3 regions of the Methylobacterium sp. BE186 genome follow, and region 3 is predicted to be linked to each of the others. Evidence: riboswitches for the same ligand, from Rfam matches in the RefSeq annotation. Region 3 holds a riboswitch; each other region holds the start of a gene.

Region 1 (6,184 bases), on a different contig from region 3:
GAACCTGCGGGTTTCGTACAGCATCCGCCCTTCCGCAGCCCGGGTCGCCGAGCAGGAGGGGCGCCTGCACCCGAGCGTAACAGACGAAGGCGCGGAGCGAGGCCGAGGGGAGGCTGTTTGGACTCGGCGCTGAGCCCCTGCCGATCTCCGGTGCCGCCCCGTCGGCGGGTGGCGGAAGACGGCAGAGCGCTGGCAGCCTCCGCATTCCTCAAAGGCGCGGCCGGCACTCCTACCAACGCGCGCGTCTAGCGACCGAGCCGGTCCCCCGGCGCAATGTCAGGAGTGAACGCGGGATTGCCCTCTCGGCATCGTTCGCGAGGATGAATCACCCGGCTCGCCGCTGATGCGGCCGGATTTATCCGTGTCTGTCCTGGGTCAGCGCGCGTGGCGCGCGTCTGGTTTCCGGATCCGGCGGCAAGGGGCGTTGGTCGGGCTCATGAGGTGCCCGCCGGCGGGCGCTCGGGCGTCATCCCCGGGAAGGCTCGTTCACGTCAGATGGCCTCGGTCTCCGGCCGGACGAAACAGGCCGCGAAGTCGCTGGGTCCATAGTCACGACCCGTGATGTCAGTGATCACGACCTGTGCCAATCCATCATTCTGGAGCTGGAGCGCCTTCTCCAGGGCGCCGCCGGGAGAACATCGCTGAAAGGACACGGTCCGTCCATCTCTCTGGGCGGTCACGATCAACTGCATGTTACGCTCCTGGAATGGCCTGGTTCACCGTCAAATCATCTGCTGGCGATCCCGATACTTTGCCCAGCATGAGATCTGATCCCAATTCACGCGGAGAACGAGATCACGCAACCGCTGGATCTCGTCTCGGCTCGGCGGCCGGGGCTGGACCTTCAGACGAGCGATAAAGGCAGCATCCGTCTGCATCATGAGAGCACCGTTGGCGGAAGGGCAGCCCCGTGCAGTGTTCAACGAAGATGGGGAGGCTTGGTTGCGGCTTGGCTTCGGGGTCGGCTGAAGAACGGCCTTCCCGAAGACAGCTCAAGGTCAGGGGTTTCGCATCGCCGGAATCACGGGGCGAGCTGCCGCCCGAGCCTTCCGGAGCCTAGAACCGGCCAGCCAGGGTCAGCCGGACGGCCGTCGGCTCGACCGGATGGAAATGCCGGTCGGCGACGCCATCCGCCGCCTCGCCCGGCAGGCGGGACGTGTAGAAATAGGTGATCTGGTCGGCCTTGGCGTTCGTCAGGTTCAGCACGTCGAGCGAGAGGCTCACGCCGTTCTCGAACGCGTAGCCGATCCGGCCATTCAGGAGTGCGGTCGGACGGGAGCGGACCGAGTTGTCCTCGATCAAGGGGCGCGGGCCGAAATAGCGCATGCGCAGGCTGCCGAACCAGCCCGGGCCCTCCCCGAAGGTGAGGCCCGCCGAGGCGATGGTGGTCGGCGCCTCGGGCACGCGACTGCCGGCCGGATCCCGGTCCGAGAAGCGGGCGTTCGTGACCGTCAGGTCGCCTTCCAGCCTCAGCCAGGGTGTCAGCGCGTAGCGGTTCGTCCACTCGATGCCGAAGCGCCGCGTCGGGCGGCTCGGCTCGGTGGTGCCGGTGTCGCCCTGGAACAGGTTCTCGGAGGCGAAGTCGAGCTGGAATAGGGCGAGCGACGTCTCCAGCCCCGCGACGCTGCGATTGCGGATGCCGATCTCCGATCCCGTCGATGGCACCAGGAACGGCGAACGCGCGATGTTGAAGAGCGGGCTCGCCGGATCGACGGTCGCGACCACGCCGCGCACGTCGTTCGAGTGGAAGCCCCCGCCGGAATTCACGTAGATCTCGGTGTCGAACCAGGGGCCGAGCACGAGGCCGAGCTTCGGGTTGACGATGCCGTCCCGCGCCCGGCCCGAATTCGCGGGCGTGTCGGAGACCACGTCGGCGTAGTATCCGTCCGCGCGGAAGCCGACGCTGGTGCGCAGCCAGTCCGTCCAGCGCACCCGGTTCTCGACGTAGAAGGCCGCGCTCGCCTCCAGCACCCGGTCATCGAGCACCGTCGAGCGCGTGAGCCGGTTCGTCGTGTTGAAGAGACCGACCCGGATCGAATCCGTGCGGGTCTGGAGGCCGATCTCGTTCTCCATGGGCAGGCCGAAGAGCGCACCCTGGAAGATGTGCGAGACCTCGCCGCCCCCGAGGACGCGGCTGTCGCGCTGGCGGAACTGGTCGCCGTTGACCGGATCGTTGAGGACATAGGTGAAGTTGTTCCAGAGATTCATCCCGTAGCGGATCACATAGGCGTTCGCCCGGGAGAATCCGGTCTCGTCCGTCCGGCTCCAGCGACCGGAGAGCGAGAACCGGCCCGTGTCGCCGCCATCCGACGGGTCGAGCGTGCCGAAGCGGCCGATCAGCCCCTCGCTGACGGCGCGCTCGGGGATCTGGTTGGTCGCGTTCCACTTGGCCCAGTAGGCCATGCCGGTGACCGCGAAGCCGTCCGTGGCCGTGCCTTGGCTGTAGCGAAGCACGCCGTTGAGCTTGCGCAGCCGGTCCGGCTCGACCCAGGGGCCATCGTAGACCTGCGCCTCGCCGGCCACGAGGAGGTGGCCCTCGCCGATCGGGGCGGAGCCGATCGTGAGGGCCCGCTTGTAGCCGAAGCTGCCGATCGAGGTGAGCGCGAGGTTCTTCTCGACCGTGTCGAGATAGTCGATGCGCACGGATCCGGCGGAGGCGAAGTCGCCGTCCCGCACGAAGTACGGCCCCTTGTGGAACTCGACCGCGCCGACGAGTTCGGGGATCAGGAAGTTGATGTCGGCATAGCCCTGGGCATGGGCGTTCGTGCGCATGTTCACCGGCATCCCGTCAACGTGGATCGCGATGTCGCTGCCGTGGTCGAGGTTGAAGCCGCGCAGGAAGAACTGGTTGGCTTTGCCCTCGCCGGAATGCTGCGTGACGATCAGGCCCGGCACGGCTTCCAGCACCTCGCCGGGGCGGGTCGCGGGGCGGTTGTTGACTTGCGCGCCCGTGATCACGCCGGCGCTGGCGGCATCGACGGCTCGGAGGCTGCCGCCGATGCCGGTCACGCCGCCGACGTAGCCGGCGCTGGCGACGGGTCCGGAGGTGGCAGGTGTCGGAGCGTCGGCCGCGACGGAGATCTCGCTGAGCGTCGCTTCAGAAGCGACGGTCTGCGCGTGGAGAAGGGCGGGCGCGAGGAGCGAGGCGGGGCCGGCCAGGGCGGCCAGGCAACCCGACGTGAATGACGATCGGACGGGGGACACGAAAGGACGGACCTCGGGCGACGGCAGTGGCACGTCACCGCGAACGAGGCCTCGGCGGCCATCTCCGCACGGGATGGACGGCGCTTCGACACCCGTCAGGACACCCCGCCCGACGCGTTTCGCGTGTGACCACGGCTGACGGCAGGTCTCCTGGCTCACGGGTCGCCGCCCTCGCACCGTCTTCCCGGGCACGACCCAGTGACATGGTGGTGAAGGGCTCGCCGCTGACAGTTGCGGGGGCAGCCGCGGCCTCGGAGCAGGCTCCTCACCGCGTTCCCTTTTGATCCCCGAGGGGAACCGTCAGCACCCACGCTAGGCGCTGGCAAGCCCGCCCGTCAACGCCGGCCTCGATGGAATTCCGAAGGCATCGACGGGCGGCTCGGCGATCACCTCGTGCCTGGGGCGATCCTGCGTTCTTTCGCACAATTCAGGGTCTGCGGATCACGATTCGTGAAGCTTCCCTTGGGACTTCAGGTCCATCCGCTCCGGCGCGTAAGGTGAACGGTCAAGCTCATCCCGACGGGTGCAATGGTTCGGCGTTCGCAACGCAGGACGGGCTCGCTCTGTACGGCCTGATCGTTGGCGTACGCTCGCGAACAGCAGAGCGGCAGGACATGCAGGCACGCCCGTGCTTGCAATCGGCTCGGGCGTTCGGCGATCATTACTCAAAGCACCGGGAAAGCTTCTGCCCTTTCGCCGAGTCCGATTTCATTGCGATGAATTCGTCGAATTGAATGTAGATGGACGAATTTTCGATCGAAAATTCTTAGTATCTACTGAATATGGTTCGTGTATCTCTTCGCTTTAATACGAATACTTACATGGATCCGTAAATCAGCTCCCCTGATTTAACATATGCTGAGGAGCCTTCGGCGAATCATCTCGTACTCTGCTGCTCGACGCCGCCACGCCGCTCATCGCTGCGTGGTCAACCTTCCGGGTCCGTTCGCATCCGGGCGGCTCCTGCCCATCGGGCATGCGAGAAGGGCCTTCCATGACCGTACAGCAGAGGCGCCGCGGCAGCGCGCGGATGCGCCGTGACGGGCATCGCCGCTGGCGACGATGACGCCGCCCTGAACCTCCCTGTTTCGTGACGCGCATCGGGCTCCCGCCATTCCGGCTTGATTGCCGGAACCCGGCCGGCTGCGCGGCTCCTTGCGGAAACGCCTTGAAAGGATGCTCCGATATGGAAGCTTATTCCGTCGACGGTTCGGGCAACAACCTGTCTCAACCCGGTCTCAACGCGGCCGGCACGACGTTCGCGCGGCTCGGCGCGGCGCATTTCGCGGACGGAATCTCGACTCTCGTCGATGGGCCCAACCCGCGCACGATCAGCAACCTCGTCGTCGGTGAGGGCGACCCGACGATCCCGAACCCCCAGGGGCTGTCGGGCATGCTCTACGCCTGGGGCCAGTTCATCGACCACGATCTCGACCTCAGCCTGACGGATCACGTCACGCCGATCGCCGTCGTCATCCCGGCGGGCGACGCGTACTTCGCGGCCGGCAGCTTCCTCCCGATGACGCGTGCCGTGATCGATCCGGCGACGGGGCCGGGCACGGGCAAGCCGGCGGCTGCCGTCAACGCGATCAGCGGCTGGCTCGACGCATCCATGGTCTACGGTTCGGACGCGGCGAATGCCGCGAGCCTGCGGCAGCCCGACGGGCATCTGGCGACCTCCGCCGGCGGCAATCTGCCGATCGTGGACGGCGCCTTCGTCGCGGGCGATGTCCGCGCCACCGAGAACCCGTCCCTGACCGCCCTCCAGACGCTGTTCCTGCGCGAGCACAATTTTCAGGTCGACCGGCTCCATGCGGCCGATCCGGGGCTCGACGGGGACGCCCTCTACCTGCAGGCGCGGGCCATCGTGACCGCGGAGATCCAGCGGATCACCTACGACGAGTTTCTGCCCCATCTCCTCGGACACGGCGCAATCGGCCCCTATGCGGGCTACGATCCGGGGATCGATCCGCGGATCAGCGTCGAATTCGCGGGCGCGGCCTACCGGTTCGGCCATTCGATCGTCTCGGCCGAGACCGAGCGCATCGACGAGGACGGCAACCTCGTCGGGCCGGGGCTCGAACTTCGGGACACTTTCGGGATGACGCCGGCGGCCTTCGCGGCTGCGTCGGGGGCGGACGGCTTCCTGCGTCACCTCGCCGACGATGCCTCGCAGACGATGGATGTGCGCATCGTCGAGGATCTGCGCAACTTCCTCATCGACCCACCGGTCGGTCAGGATCTGGCGAGCATCAACATCCAACGCGGCCGGGATCTCGGGCTCGGCACGCTCAACGAGACCCGCGAGGATCTGGGCCTCGCGCCGTACCGCGATTTCTCCGAGATCACGCACGATCAGGCCACGGTCGCGGCGATGCGCGAGGCGTTCGGCCGGGTGGATGCCGTCGATCTCTGGACCGGCGGCCTGGCGGAAGGTCACGCGCCGGGCTCGATGATCGGGCCGACCTTCTCGGCCATCATCGGCTCTCAGTTCGAGCGGCTGCGCGACGGCGATCGCCTCTGGTACCAGAACGGTCAATTCGATCAGCGGACGCTGAACGAGATCCAGCACACGACGCTGTCGGACATCATCGCGCGCAACACCGACACCCGCTCCATCCAGGACGACGTCTTCACCTTCTACGACCGTCACGGCAGCAACGTCGTTTCCGAGCATCCGGATGCGCCGCAACTCGTGATCGGCACCCCTGGCGAAGCGGAGCTGTTGGGAGGGCCGGAGGGCGACATGCTGGTCGCCGGCACCGGCCATCAGACATTGACCGGCGGGGGTGGGAGCGACCGGTTCGTCTTCGCGGCGGATACGCGTGCCCTGATCACCGATTTTCGCCCTGGGCGAGACCATCTGGTCTTCGAGGAGGCGGCCGGGGTTCGGGCCGAGGCCTTTGGCGGGCCGGGCGCGTCGCGTTCCGATCACGGGCACCACGGGCGCCACGCTCTCACAGGGGAGCCCGTGGTCGTC
Region 2 (6,184 bases), on a different contig from region 3:
CGCGAAGGCGACCGCGCCCGAGCTCGCCAAGCTCTGCGAGGACCTGATCTCCCGCCGCGGCGAGGCGTCGGGCGTGGCGCTCGCCCGCCTCATCCTCGACCGCTACGCGAGCTTTCCCACGCCCGAGCGCCTCACCTTCCTGCGGCTCATCGCCCAGGAATTCGACGCCGACCACGCCGCTGTGGAGGCGGCAATCGGCGCCTACCGGGCCGACCCGACGCGCGCCCGCCTCGGGCGCCTGCACGAGGCGGCCGAGCCCCGCAGCCAGGAGTTGATCCGCCGCCTCAACCTCGCCCGCGACGGGACGCTGGCGCTCGTGCGCATGCGCGAGGACCTGATGGACCTGCGCGCGGCGCTCCGCGCCGAGGAGGGTGCGGACGCGGACCTGATCGACGCCGCCGACAGCCTCGACTGCGACTTCGAGCACCTGTTCGCCTCGTGGTTCAACCGGGGCTTCCTCGTGCTGCGCCACATCGACTGGACGACGCCGGCCCACATCCTGGAGAAGATCATCCGCTACGAGGCGGTGCACGAGATCCAGGGCTGGGACGACCTGCGGCGGCGCATCGAGCCCTCCGACCGGCGCTGCTTCGCCTTCTTCCACCCGGCCCTCGTCGACGAGCCGCTGATCTTCGTCGAGGTGGCGCTGACGGGCGGCATCGCCTCGGCGATCGCCCCGATCCTCGCCAACGAGCGCGAGCCCCTACCGATCCGCGCGGCGACGACGGCCGTGTTCTACTCGATCTCGAACTGCCAGCGGGGTCTGGCCGGCGTCACCTTCGGCAATTTCCTGATCAAGCAGGTGGTGGAGGATCTCGCCCGCGAGATCCCCTCGCTGAAGACCTTCGTCACCCTCTCGCCGGTCCCGGGCTTTGCCCGCTGGCTCGATCGGGAGCGGCGCGCCGACGCGCCTCAGGGCCTCACCAAGGAGGATATCGAGGGCTTGCGCCTGCTGGAGCAGCCGGGCTGGCAGGGCGACAAGACGAGCTGCGAGGCGGTGCGCAAGGCGATGCTGCCGGCCGCGGCCGCCTATTTCCTGCGCGCGAAGAACGACCGCGGACGGCCCCTCGACCCGGTCGCCCGCTTCCATCTCGGCAACGGGGCGCGGCTGGAGCGGCTGAACTTCCTCGGCGACACCTCGCCCAAGGGCATCAAGCAATCCCACGGGCTGATGGTGAACTACCTCTACGACCTCTCGGCCATCGAGAAGAACCACGAGACCTACGCGAATCTCGGCACGGTGGCCGCCTCGGGCACCGTGAGCCGGGAATTGCGGGCGAACCTTCCGCCCCCGCGCGCCGTCGCGCTCGCCGACGCCTGAGGGCGCCGCGCAGCGCCTCGGCCGCGCCCTGCGGAGATCAGAACTCGATCCCCTCCTGCGCCTTCACGCCCGCCGAGAAATGGTGCTTCACGTTGCCCATCTCGGTCACGAGGTCGGCCGCCTCGATCAGCGCCGGCTTCGCGTTGCGGCCGGTGACGACCACGTGGAGGTCCGGCCGGCGCGCCCGCAGCACCGCCACCACCGCCTCGACGTTGAGATAGTCGTAGCGGAGCGCGATGTTCATCTCGTCGAGGACGAGGAGGCGGATCGTCTCGTCCGCCATCAGGGTCTGTGCCGTCGCCCAGGCCCGCGCGCAGGCGGCGATGTCCCGGGCCTTGTCCTGCGTCTCCCAGGTGAAGCCCTCGCCCAGCGCGTGCCAGACGACCCGGTCGCCGAAGGTGTCCAGCGCCCGCTTCTCGCCGGTGTCCCAGGCGCCCTTGATGAATTGCACGACGCCGATCCGCCAGCCGCGCCCCAGGGCCCGGAGCACGAGGCCGAGCGCCGCCGTGGTCTTGCCCTTGCCGGGGCCGGTATTGACGATGAGGAGCCCCTTCTCGACGGTCTTCGAGGCGACCTCGGCGTCCTGCACCGCCTTGCGCTTCTGCATCTTCTCGCGGTGGCGCGCGTCCTCGTCGCTCATGCAGGTCCTCCAGCGGGTTTGACGACCATCGGCAGCCCGGCCACCAGGAACACGACGCGGTCGGCCTCCCGCGCGAGGCGCTGGTGGAGCCGGCCGGCCGCGTCGCGGAAGGCGCGGGCCAGGGCGTTGTCGGGCACGATGCCGAGCCCGACCTCGTTCGAGACGAGGACGAGGGGGCCGGCCGCCGCGGCGCAGGCCGCCGCGAGATCCTCGAACGCGGCCGCGAGATCGGCCTCGGCCATCATCAGGTTGGTGAGCCAGAGCGTCAGGCAATCGACGAGGACCGGACCCCGCGTCGCCCGGATCGCGGCGGAGAGATCCACGGGCACGTCCCGCGTCACCCAGCCCTCCCCCCGGCGGGCGCGGTGGAGGCCGATGCGCTCGCGCATCTCGTCGTCCCAGGCCTGCGCGGTAGCGAGGTAGGTCCAGGGCGCCGGGCAGGCCTCGATCAAGGCCTCCGCGTGGGCGCTCTTGCCGGAACGCGCGCCGCCGAGCACCAGGGTCATGCGGGGAGCGGCCTGAAGCATCGGCCTCCTTTGCCCCAAGCCTCCCCCTCCGGTCAAAGATCGCCTCACCTCCGGTCAAAGAATCGCGCGACCGGGCCGAGCCCGCGTTGTGCCCGCTCGCGCGACAGGCTAGAAGCCGGGGGGACGGTGCCCCGGCAACGGGGTGAAAAGGGAATGCGGTGAGGGGCTCGGGCTCCGAATCCGCGGCTGCCCCCGCAACTGTGAGCGGCGAGCTCCTGCCACCACGCCACCGGACCCCCGGGAAGGCGGCAGGCGCGAGGATCCGCGAGCCAGGAGACCTGCCGTCCCCCCGCTATCCTCGACGCCGCCGGCGGGGCGGCCGGAGACCTGACACGATGACGACGAACGTCCAGACCCTCGGCACCACCGGCACCCGCGCGAACGAGGGCGCCGCCGCCATCGTGATCGCCGCCCTGCTCGGCATCGGCCTCGTCTTCCTCGCGGGCTTCGCGCCGGCCTCGGCGCTGCACAACGCGGCGCACGATTTCCGGCACACGCAGAACTTCCCCTGCCACTGACCGCTCTGCCTCAGCCCGCAGAGATCTCATGATCATCCGGCTCCTGTCGGCGGCCCTCGTCGCCGGCTTCCTGGCGGCCGTCGTCGCGACGGGCCTGCAGCTCGCCCTCACCTCGCCGCTCATCATCGCGGCCGAGCGCTACGAGACGCGGGCCGCGCACGAGGCGGCCGACGCCCGCCTGCCGATCATCCTGGCCCACGCGCCCGCCCAGGGGCAGGCGCCCGGCGGCCACGCGCACGACCACGGCACGGCCGGTCCGGGCGGGGAATGGCAGCCCGGCCCCGGCCTGCCGCGGATGGCCTTCACCGGGCTCGCGACGCTCATCGGCGCCGTCGGCTACGCGCTCCTCCTCGGCGCCGCGATGCTCGCCTGCGGCCGCGCGCCGACGCCGGAGCGGGCGCTCGCCTTCGGGCTCGCGGGCTTCGCGGCTCTCGCGCTCGCCCCTGCCCTCGGCCTGCCCCCCGAATTGCCGGGCAGCGAGGCGGCCCCCCTCGTCACGCGCCAAGCCTGGTGGCTGATGACCGCCGCCGCGACCGCGATGGGCCTCTACCTGATCCTGATCCGGCGGGCGGCCATCACCATCCTCGGCGGTCTCGTGCTCATCGTCGCCCCCCATCTCGCGGGCGCCCCGGTGCCGCCCGAGGGGAATTCGGGCGTGCCCGCGATCCTCGCCGCGCAATTCGCCGCGCGCTCGCTCGGCGTCGCCTTCGTGTTCTGGGCGATGATCGGTCTGGCTTTCGGCTGGGCCTGGCAGGTCTTCGGGCGCGAGGCCAAGGCACCCGCCCGTGCCTGAGGCAGCATCCGAACCGGTGGTGCTCTACGTCTGCACCACCTGCCGCGCCGAGGGCGACGGGGACGGCCCGCGCGCCGGGGCACGCCTCCTCGCGGCCGTCGAGAACGCGCTCGCCGCGGAGCCCGTGCCGGGCCTCCGCGTCGAGCCGGTCGAGTGCCTCTCGGTCTGCAAGCGCCCCTGCACGGTCGCGGTCACCGCGCCCGACCGCTGGACCTACGTCTACGGCGACCTCGACCCGGAGACCTCCGCCCCCACCCTCCTCGCGGGCATCCGCCTCTATGCCGGCACGAGCGACGGCATCGTGCCCTGGCGGGCGCGGCCGGAAGCCTTCCGCAAGGGCGTGATCGCCCGCATCCCGCCCCGCGCCTCCGCGTAAGCGGGCGGCACGCCATCACGAGTTCCCCATGAGCATCGTCGAGAAGATCCCCTGCACCATCGTCACCGGCTTCCTCGGCGCCGGAAAGACGACCCTCGTGCGCCACGTGATGGAGCAAGCGGGCGGGCGCCGCCTCGCGATCCTCGTCAACGAATTCGGCGATGTCGGCTTCGACGGCTCGTTCCTCGCCGCCTGCGGCGTGCCGGGCTGCAGCGAGGAATCCATCGTCGAGCTGCCGAACGGCTGCATCTGCTGCACCGTCGCCGACGATTTCGTGCCCGCCCTCAACACCCTGCTGGAGCGCCCGGACCCGCCGGAGCACATCCTGATCGAGACTTCGGGCCTCGCACTGCCGAAGCCCCTCGTCCAGGCCTTCCAGTGGCCGGCGATCCGCTCGCGGGTGACGGTCGACGGCGTCGTCGCGGTGGTGGACGGTCCGGCCGTGGCCTCCGGTGCCTTCGCGGAGGATCCCGACGCGCTCGCCGCCCAGCGCGCGGCCGATGCCAGCGTCGAGCACGAGAACCCGCTGGAGGAGGTGTTCGAGGACCAGCTCCTCTGCGCCGACCTCGTGGTGCTGAACAAGGCGGACCTCCTCGGCGAGGCCGAGCGCGCGAGCGTCCGGGCCGAGATCGAGCGCCAGCTGCCCCGCGCGGTCAAGGTGGTGGAGACCTCTCACGGCGCGATCGACGCCCGGGTGCTCCTCGGCCTCAACGCGGCGGCCGAGGACGACCTCGACGCCCGCCCCTCCCATCACGGCGAGGGCGAGGACCACGACCACGACGATTTCGAGACGGTCGCCCTGCCGGTGCGCGCGGCGAGGAACCCGGGCGACCTCGCCGCACGGGTCGAGAAGGCCGCCGAGACGGCGGGCGTGCTGCGCATCAAGGGCTTCGCCGAGATCGAGGGCAAGCCGATGCGCCTCGTCGTCCAGGGCGTCGGACGTCGCGTCGCGCACCATTTCGACCGGCCCTGGCGCGCATCCGAATCCCGCGACGGCCGCCTCGTCGTGATCGGCCTCAAGGGTTTCGACCGGGATGCCGTCGCGGCGGCGCTCGCCGGATAGGCCGGGGCGGCGCTATAGTGCGGGCGCAGGGACGGCGACCGGACATGCTGGAACGGATCACGAGGCCGATGAGCGTGGCGGAGTTCTTCGCGTGGCAGGAGCGCCAGGCGGAGCGCTACGAGCTCGTCGGCGGCATTCCCGTGCGGCTGACGGCGGGAGCGCGGAACGTCCACGACGACATCGTGGTGAACCTCTTGGTGGCCCTGCGCCGCGGCGGCTGCCGCCCTCTCACCGGCGACGGCAGCGTCGAGACCCTACCCGGCCAGATCCGCCGGCCCGATGTCGGCGTCGATTGCGGCGTGCGCGATCCCAACGCCCTGAAGGCGGCCGAGCCTCGGCTCGTCGCGGAGGTCCTGTCCCCGAGCACGCGCGACTTTGACGCCTTCGAGAAGCTGGCCGAGTACCGGAACATCGAGAGCCTCGAGTACATCCTGCTCGTCGAGCCGAACGCTCCGGAGATCATGCTCTGGTCCCGCGACGCGTCGCGCGCCTGGGTCAAGGAGCGCGTCGCGAGCCTCGACGCGTCCCTCTCCCTGCCCTCCCTCGCCACGAGCCTGCGCCTCTCGGACATCTACGAGGGTGTCGTCTTCCCGAACCGTCCGCGCCTCGTCCAGGACGAGCCGGCCGGCCCGGCGGCCTGACGCGGCGGATCGCGAGACCCCATGCACCTCGTCCGCATCGATACGGTCTCCCTCGACGAGGGCGAGGCGGCCGTCGATCTCGGGCAGGCGCCGGGCGACATCGTCTTCCTCTCCTTCACCGATTCCGACCTCGCGGGCGTCGCGGCCGCGCACGCCGCGGGAGGAGCGGGCGGGCCCTCCCTGCGGCTCGCCAAGCTCGCGCGCCTGCGCCACCCGATGTCGGTGGACCTCTACGTCGACGGCGTGGTCGCCCGCGCGAGGATCGTCGTGATCCGCTGCCTCGGCGGCCTCGATTACTGGCGCTA
Region 3 (6,184 bases):
CACCGTCGGCGACCAGCGCGCCGAGCCGCAGCCCGGCGCCTTCTACGGCGGCTGGATCACGCCCGGCATCGTCGGCCCCTTCAAGGGCGGCCCCGGGACGATGGGCTGGTGAGAGGGTTTGGCGCGGAGCCCGGCTCCCGCTACATGCCGGGCCGGAACAGGCGAGTGGAGCGGCGCATGCAGGAGACGGACACGGTCGAGCCGGCCTCGGTGGGGTTCAGCGCCGAGCGGCTGGAGCGGATCGACGGCTGGATGCGGCGCCTCGTCGCCGAGGGCAGGCTCGCCGGCCTCTCGGTGAGCGTGATGCGCGGCGGGCAGACCGCCTTCGCCCGCGCGCACGGCCTCGCGGATCTCGCGCGGGAGCGGCCCTTCGCCCTCGACACGATCACCCGCATCTACTCGATGACGAAGCCGCTGACCTCGGTCGCGGTGATGATGCTCTACGAGGAGGGCCGCTTCCAGCTCGACGATCCGGTCGCGCGCTTCCTGCCGGAATTCTCCGAGATGCGGGTGCTGACGGGTGGCAACCGCATCAAGTTCGAGAGCGAGCCGGCCCGCCGGCCGATCACGATCCGCGATCTCCTCACCCACACCTCCGGCCTCACCTATGGCTTCATGGAGGCGACGCTCGTCGACGAGCTCTACCGGCGCAACGGCGTCGACTTCCACCTGAAGGACGCGACGCTCGCCGAGGTGGTGGGACGGGTGGCGGGTCTCCCGCTCCTGTCCCAGCCCGGTGCGCAGTGGAACTACAGCGTGGCGACCGATGTGCTCGGCCACCTCGTCTCGGTCGTGTCGGGGCAGGATTTCGCCGATTTCCTGCGCGAGCGGGTGATCGCGCCGCTCGGCATGACCGACACGGACTTCTTCGTGCCGCCCGAGAAGCTGCCCCGGCTCGCCGCGAACTACACCCTGTTCCGGGACCGCAGCCTGAAGCTCTACGACGATGCGGTCGACACCGCCTTCGCGCGCCCGCCCGCCATCGCGTCCGGCGGGGGCGGCCTCGTCTCGACGGCGGCCGACTACCTGCGCTTCTGCCGCTTCGTGCTGAACCGCGGCGCGCTCGACGGCGTGCGGCTCCTCGGCCGCAAGACGGTCGACCTGATGCTGACGAACCACCTGCCCGGGGATCTCGCCAGCATGGGCACCCCGCGCTTCGCCGAATCCTCCTACACCGGCATCGGCTTCGGGCTCGGCTTCTCGGTGATGCTCGACCCGGCCCGCGCGCAGATCCTCGGCAGCCCGGGCGAGGTCGCCTGGGGAGGCGTGGCGAGCACGGCCTTCTGGATCGACCCGGCGGAGGATCTCGCGGTCGTGCTCCTGACCCAGCTCATCCCGTCCTCGGCGCTGCCGATCCGCCGGGAATTGCGGGTGCTGACCTACGCCGCGCTGGCGGGCTGAGAGGCTTGGCGGGCGCCCTCGCCCCTCCGGGGAGCGGGGCAACCCGCCTCGGGCCTACTCGGCCGGAGCGGCGGCCGGGGCGGCCTTCTTCTCGGCCGCCGGCTTCGGAGCGGCTGGCTTCGGGGCGGCGGTCGCCGTCGCGGTGCCCGTGGTTCCGGGGCCTGCGGCGCCCGCGGCGGCCGGCGCCTTCGGCGCCCACTCGGCGTCGGCGCGGGGGCCGTTGGGGGCGTTCGTCGCACCCGTGAGCTGGCCGGGCAGCACGTCGGTGACGCGGTTCCAGGTCTGCGATCCGCACAGGAAGCCGAGCATGCAGCCGCGCACCGAGAGCTCGGTCGGCTGGTCGGTCCAGATCGTCACGTCGTAGAACTTGCCTTCCTCGGAATTGTAGATCTTGCCCTCGTAGCGGGCATCCGCGTTCGGCTTCAGGCCCATGATGAGCTGGTGGCCGAGCGACGGGCGGGTCTGCTTCTTCGGGTCCGGGTTCTTGAAGTCGACGCGGGGCTGGCCCTTGTCGTTGAGCGGGGTCTTCAGCCAGACCACGTAGCCGCAGACGTTCTTCTCCTGGGGCCCGCACTTCTCGACGCGGATGCGGGCGCGCCCGTCCTCCGTCAGCCAGGTGCCGCTCGGGTCGGCCGGCGCGGCGGCCTGGGCGAGGCCGGAGAGGGCGCCGAGCGCGACGAGCGGCGCGGTAACGCGGCCGGCCCACGATCCGGCACCGCCGCCGATCAGTCGAAACGTCATCCGATCACTCCCATGGCCCCTGCCCTCGCCGGATGGAACGTCCCGGCGGCACGGCCTCGTCTGGATGACCCGCCATTCCTCCCCGAAGGTGTCCGGATCATGACCGCGGCCCTCCCGCCGGGGGAGAAAACGCGCGGGCCTGCGCCCGGCGTGCGGTGGCGGGCCGCCCCGAACGGAGAGAGGGCCGGCGCTCGCGCACCGGCCCTCCCGCAGGTCTCCCTCCTGGCAGGCCTCGCTCCTGGCAGGCCTCGCTCCCGATCGGGCCGATCACTCGGCCGCGGTCATCTCCGGCGTGTAGTGGCCGCACCAATCCTTCGAGGCGACCACCGGCCACAGGCCCTTCGACTCCGGGGCGGGCTGGCTCACCGGCGGGTTGAAGCGGCAGAGGCCCTGGTCCGAGGCGGAGACGCCGCCGTTCAGCTTGTGGTCGTCGAAGAAGCGGCAGCTCTCGCAGGCGCCGTCGTGGGTGCTGGCCATGATGTCTCTCCGATCCTTGTCGGACGGGCTCGAAGCCGCCTCGTCCTCGCAGTTGTTAATTAGAACAAGTCGAATGTAGCGTCAATGCGCGGGCGCCACACCGGTTCCGGAATCGGCGCTCCCGCTGTGGGTCGGGCGGGGGCCGGCGTTGACGGGCGGGCTTGCCAGCGCCTAGCGTGGGTGCTGACGGTTCCCCTCGGGGATCAAAAGGGAACGCGGTGAGGAGCCTGCTCCGAGGCCGCGGCTGCCCCCGCAACTGTCAGCGGCGAGCCCTTCACCACCATGTCACTGGGTCGTGCCCGGGAAGACGGTGCGAGGGCGGCGACCCGTGAGCCAGGAGACCTGCCGTCAGCCGTGGTCACACGCGAAACGCGTCGGGCGGGGTGTCCTGACGGGTGTCGAAGCGCCGTCCATCCCGTGCGGAGACGGCGGCCGAGGCCTCGTTCGCGGTGACGTGCCACACCGAGCGCGCCCGCGTGTCTGCCCCGCCCCCGTCCGCATCTGCCGAAGGCGTCGAGCCGGCGGCCCAGATCCAGGCCGCCGCATTGCACGGCCGCCGGCTCCGGGCCTCCCGCCTCCCGATCCGCCGGCGCATTGATTGTAATGTTATGACATTGCATCAATGGCGGGGAGCGGCCCGGCATCCGGTCGTGCCTCGACCCTCGGACCCGACACGACCATGCCGTCCCCTCCCCTTTCCCTCACCACCCGGCCGCCCGGCCGGACTCGCGCCCGCCTCGCGCGCCGGCTCCTCCTCGCCGCCGCCGGTCTTGCCGGCTGCCCCGAGGGCGCCGAGGCGCAGGAGACCGTCACCCTGGACACGCTCTCGGTGGCGGGCTCCGGCGCGCCCGCCGGCCTCGCCCTGCGGGCGCCGAGCCGCTCGGCGAGCCGCCTGGGCCTGACGCCGCTGGAGACGCCCGCGAGCCTCGACGTGATCGCGGGCGAGACGGCGCGCCTGCGCGGCCAGAATACGGTGGTCGAGGCGGTGACCCAGAACGCCACCGGCATCACCACGATCGCCTCGCCCGGCAACGGCAACGGCGCCTTCACGGCCCGGGGCTTCGCCGGCCCGAACTCGATCCAGCAGCTCTACGACGGCACCCGCCTCTTCGTCGGCGCCGGCACCGTCAACTTCCCCTTCGACACCTGGAACGTGGAGCGCATCGAGGTGCTGCGCGGCCCGGCCTCGGTGCTCTACGGGGACGGCGCCATCGGCGGCATCGTCAACGTGGTGTCGAAGAAGCCGGTCTTCGTGCCCCTGAACGAGGCGCGGCTGGGCCTCGGCACGGACGGGGTGGCGCGGCTCGCCGTCGATTCGGGCGGGCCGATCGGCGAGTCGATGGCCTACCGGCTGAACGTCAGCGGCAACCGCGCGGGCGGCTGGATCACGCCGGACGGCGATCTCCGCAATCTCGCGGTCTCCGGCGCGCTCACGTGGCGGGCGACGCCCGATCTCGACCTCACCGTCAGCCACGATTACGGCTTCCAGGAGCCGGCCCGCTACTGGGGCACGCCGCTCGTCGAGGGCCGTATCCTCGAATCCTTACGCTTCAACAACTACAACATCCGGGATTCCAAGATCCTCTGGCAGGACAACTGGACCCAGGCGCGGGCGGAGTGGCGCCCGAGCGCCGACGTCACGATCCGCAACACCGCCTACCGGCTGCAGAGCCGGCGCCACTGGCGGGACGTCGAGCAATATGCCTTCAACCGGGGCACAGGCCTGATCGACCGCTCGGACTACATCGAGATCTACCACCAGCAGGAACAGGTCGGGAACCGGTTCGACGCCGCCGTCCGGGGCGAGGTCTTCGGCTTCCGCAACGAGTTCCTGGCGGGTTTCGACGTCAACGCGATCCGCTTCCGCCACACGAACAACGCGCCCTATGGCGGCGAGTCGAGCGTGCCGCCGACGGGCTACGATCCGGGCCTGTTCATCAACCTCGCGGGCACGCGGCCCGCCTACGCGACCCGCACGAGCCAGGCCTCGGTCTTCGCCGAGGACCGGCTGATCCTGTCGGATCGGCTCTCGCTCTTGGCGGGCGTGCGCTACGACGCGCCGAGCCTGCACCGGGACGACCTGCGCGCCGGCACGTCCTTCGAGCGGGACTTCCGCTCTGTCAGCTACCGCTTCGGCGCCGTCTACAACCCGACCCCCGACACCGCCCTCTACGCGCAATACGCCACGGCGACCGACCCGGTCGGCAGCTTGATCAGCCTGTCGCAGAGCCTCGCGAATTTCGAGCTCTCCACGGGCCGGCAGGTCGAGGTCGGGGCCAAGGGCCTGTTCTGGGGCGGGCTCGGCGAGTGGACGCTCGCGGGCTACCGCATCGTCAAGGACAACCTGATCTCGGCCGTGCCGGGCCAGCCGGGCGTGAGCACGCAGGTCGGCCAGCAATCCTCCCAAGGGTTCGAGGCGGCCGTCTCGCTCCAGATCACGCCCCTCTGGCGGGTCGACGCGAACCTCGCCCTCCTCCACGCGCAGTACGACGCGTTCAGCCAGACGGTGAACGGCGCCGTCATCTCCTATGCCGGGCGCCAGCCGATCGACGTGCCCGAGCGCGTCGCCAATTTCTGGCTCAACTACGCCTTCGCCCCGTCCTGGGAGGCGCGGGTCGGCGTGCAATATGTGGGCGATACGGTCTCCGATTTCGGCAACACCGCCCGGCGGCCGGATTACGCGCTGGTCAATCTCGGCCTCGACCATCAGGTCACGCCGGCCTCGCGGCTCTCGCTGCGGGTCTACAACCTGTTCGACAAGGTCTACGCGGTGAGCGGCAACGCGGTCGACGGCATCGGCACCAACTGGCTCCTCGGGCGCCCGCGCTCCTTCGAGGTCGCCTACGCGGTGAGCTTCTGACGCGATGCGGGGTTTGAAGCGCGTCAAGCGATGGCTCGTCCTCGGCCACCGCTGGCTCGGCATCGGCACGGGCCTGTTCTTCGCGGTCTGGCTGCTGTCCGGCCTCGTCCTGCTCTACGTGCCGTTCCCGAGCCTGACGGAGGCCGAGCGGCTGGCGGGCCTGCGGCCGCTCGCCCTCGACCGCCTCGGCGTCGAGCCGGCGCGCGCGCTGGCGGCCGCGGGGCTCTCGGCCCGGCCCCGCTCCCTCGACCTGGAGATGCGGGGCGACGAGCCGGTCTACCGGATCGTGACGGCGGAGGGGCGGCCGCTCGCGGTCTCGGCGGTCAGCGGCGAGGTCCTGCCCCCTGTCGCGGCCGGGGCGGCTCTCGCCCTGGTCCGAGCCGGCCCCGAGGCTCGCCTGCGCAGCCTCGCGCGCGACCAGTGGACGGTGGCGGGCCGCTACGACGCCCTGCGCCCCTTCCACGTGGTCGAACTCGGCGACGCTGCGGGCACCGAGCTCTACGTCTCCTCCGTCACCGGCGCCGTCGTGCTCGACACGCGGGCCCGCGAGCGCTTCTGGAACTGGCTCGGGGCGGTGCCGCACTGGCTCTACCCGACGCCGCTGCGCGCCCGCCCCGACCTGTGGCGCGACGTGGTGCTCTGGGTCTCGGGCATCGGGATCGCGGGCGCCGCGAGCGGGCTCGTCCTCGGCATCTGGCGCCTGCG

What was found. Region 3 has a riboswitch for cobalamin ahead of J2X36_RS10170 (TonB-dependent siderophore receptor). Riboswitches for the same ligand answer to the same signal wherever they lie in the genome.
Region 1: linked by a shared signal. The riboswitch ahead of J2X36_RS02795 (TonB-dependent receptor domain-containing protein) and the one ahead of J2X36_RS10170 (TonB-dependent siderophore receptor) in region 3 are both predicted to bind cobalamin.
Region 2: linked by a shared signal. The riboswitch ahead of J2X36_RS05860 (CbtB-domain containing protein) and the one ahead of J2X36_RS10170 (TonB-dependent siderophore receptor) in region 3 are both predicted to bind cobalamin.

What each region holds. Positions count from the first base shown of each region.
Region 1 is NZ_JAVDVV010000002.1:140,034-146,217, forward strand. It holds gene J2X36_RS02790 (hypothetical protein) at 492-692, opposite strand; gene J2X36_RS02795 (TonB-dependent receptor domain-containing protein) at 1,057-3,081, opposite strand; cobalamin riboswitch at 3,327-3,521, opposite strand; gene J2X36_RS02800 (peroxidase family protein) at 4,391-6,184, shown strand, end outside.
Region 2 is NZ_JAVDVV010000004.1:17,695-23,878, reverse strand. It holds gene J2X36_RS05875 (malonyl-CoA decarboxylase) at 1-1,321, shown strand, start outside; gene cobO (cob(I)yrinic acid a,c-diamide adenosyltransferase) at 1,359-1,961, opposite strand; gene cobU (bifunctional adenosylcobinamide kinase/adenosylcobinamide-phosphate guanylyltransferase) at 1,958-2,488, opposite strand; cobalamin riboswitch at 2,596-2,789, shown strand; gene J2X36_RS05860 (CbtB-domain containing protein) at 2,824-3,006, shown strand; gene J2X36_RS05855 (CbtA family protein) at 3,035-3,799, shown strand; gene J2X36_RS05850 (DUF1636 domain-containing protein) at 3,792-4,175, shown strand; gene cobW (cobalamin biosynthesis protein CobW) at 4,204-5,238, shown strand; gene J2X36_RS05840 (Uma2 family endonuclease) at 5,283-5,879, shown strand; gene cobN (cobaltochelatase subunit CobN) at 5,901-6,184, shown strand, end outside.
Region 3 is NZ_JAVDVV010000007.1:130,806-136,989, reverse strand. It holds gene J2X36_RS10190 (DUF427 domain-containing protein) at 1-112, shown strand, start outside; gene J2X36_RS10185 (serine hydrolase domain-containing protein) at 178-1,401, shown strand; gene J2X36_RS10180 (DUF2147 domain-containing protein) at 1,456-2,142, opposite strand; gene J2X36_RS10175 (hypothetical protein) at 2,410-2,619, opposite strand; cobalamin riboswitch at 2,790-2,984, shown strand; gene J2X36_RS10170 (TonB-dependent siderophore receptor) at 3,299-5,479, shown strand; gene J2X36_RS10165 (PepSY domain-containing protein) at 5,484-6,184, shown strand, end outside.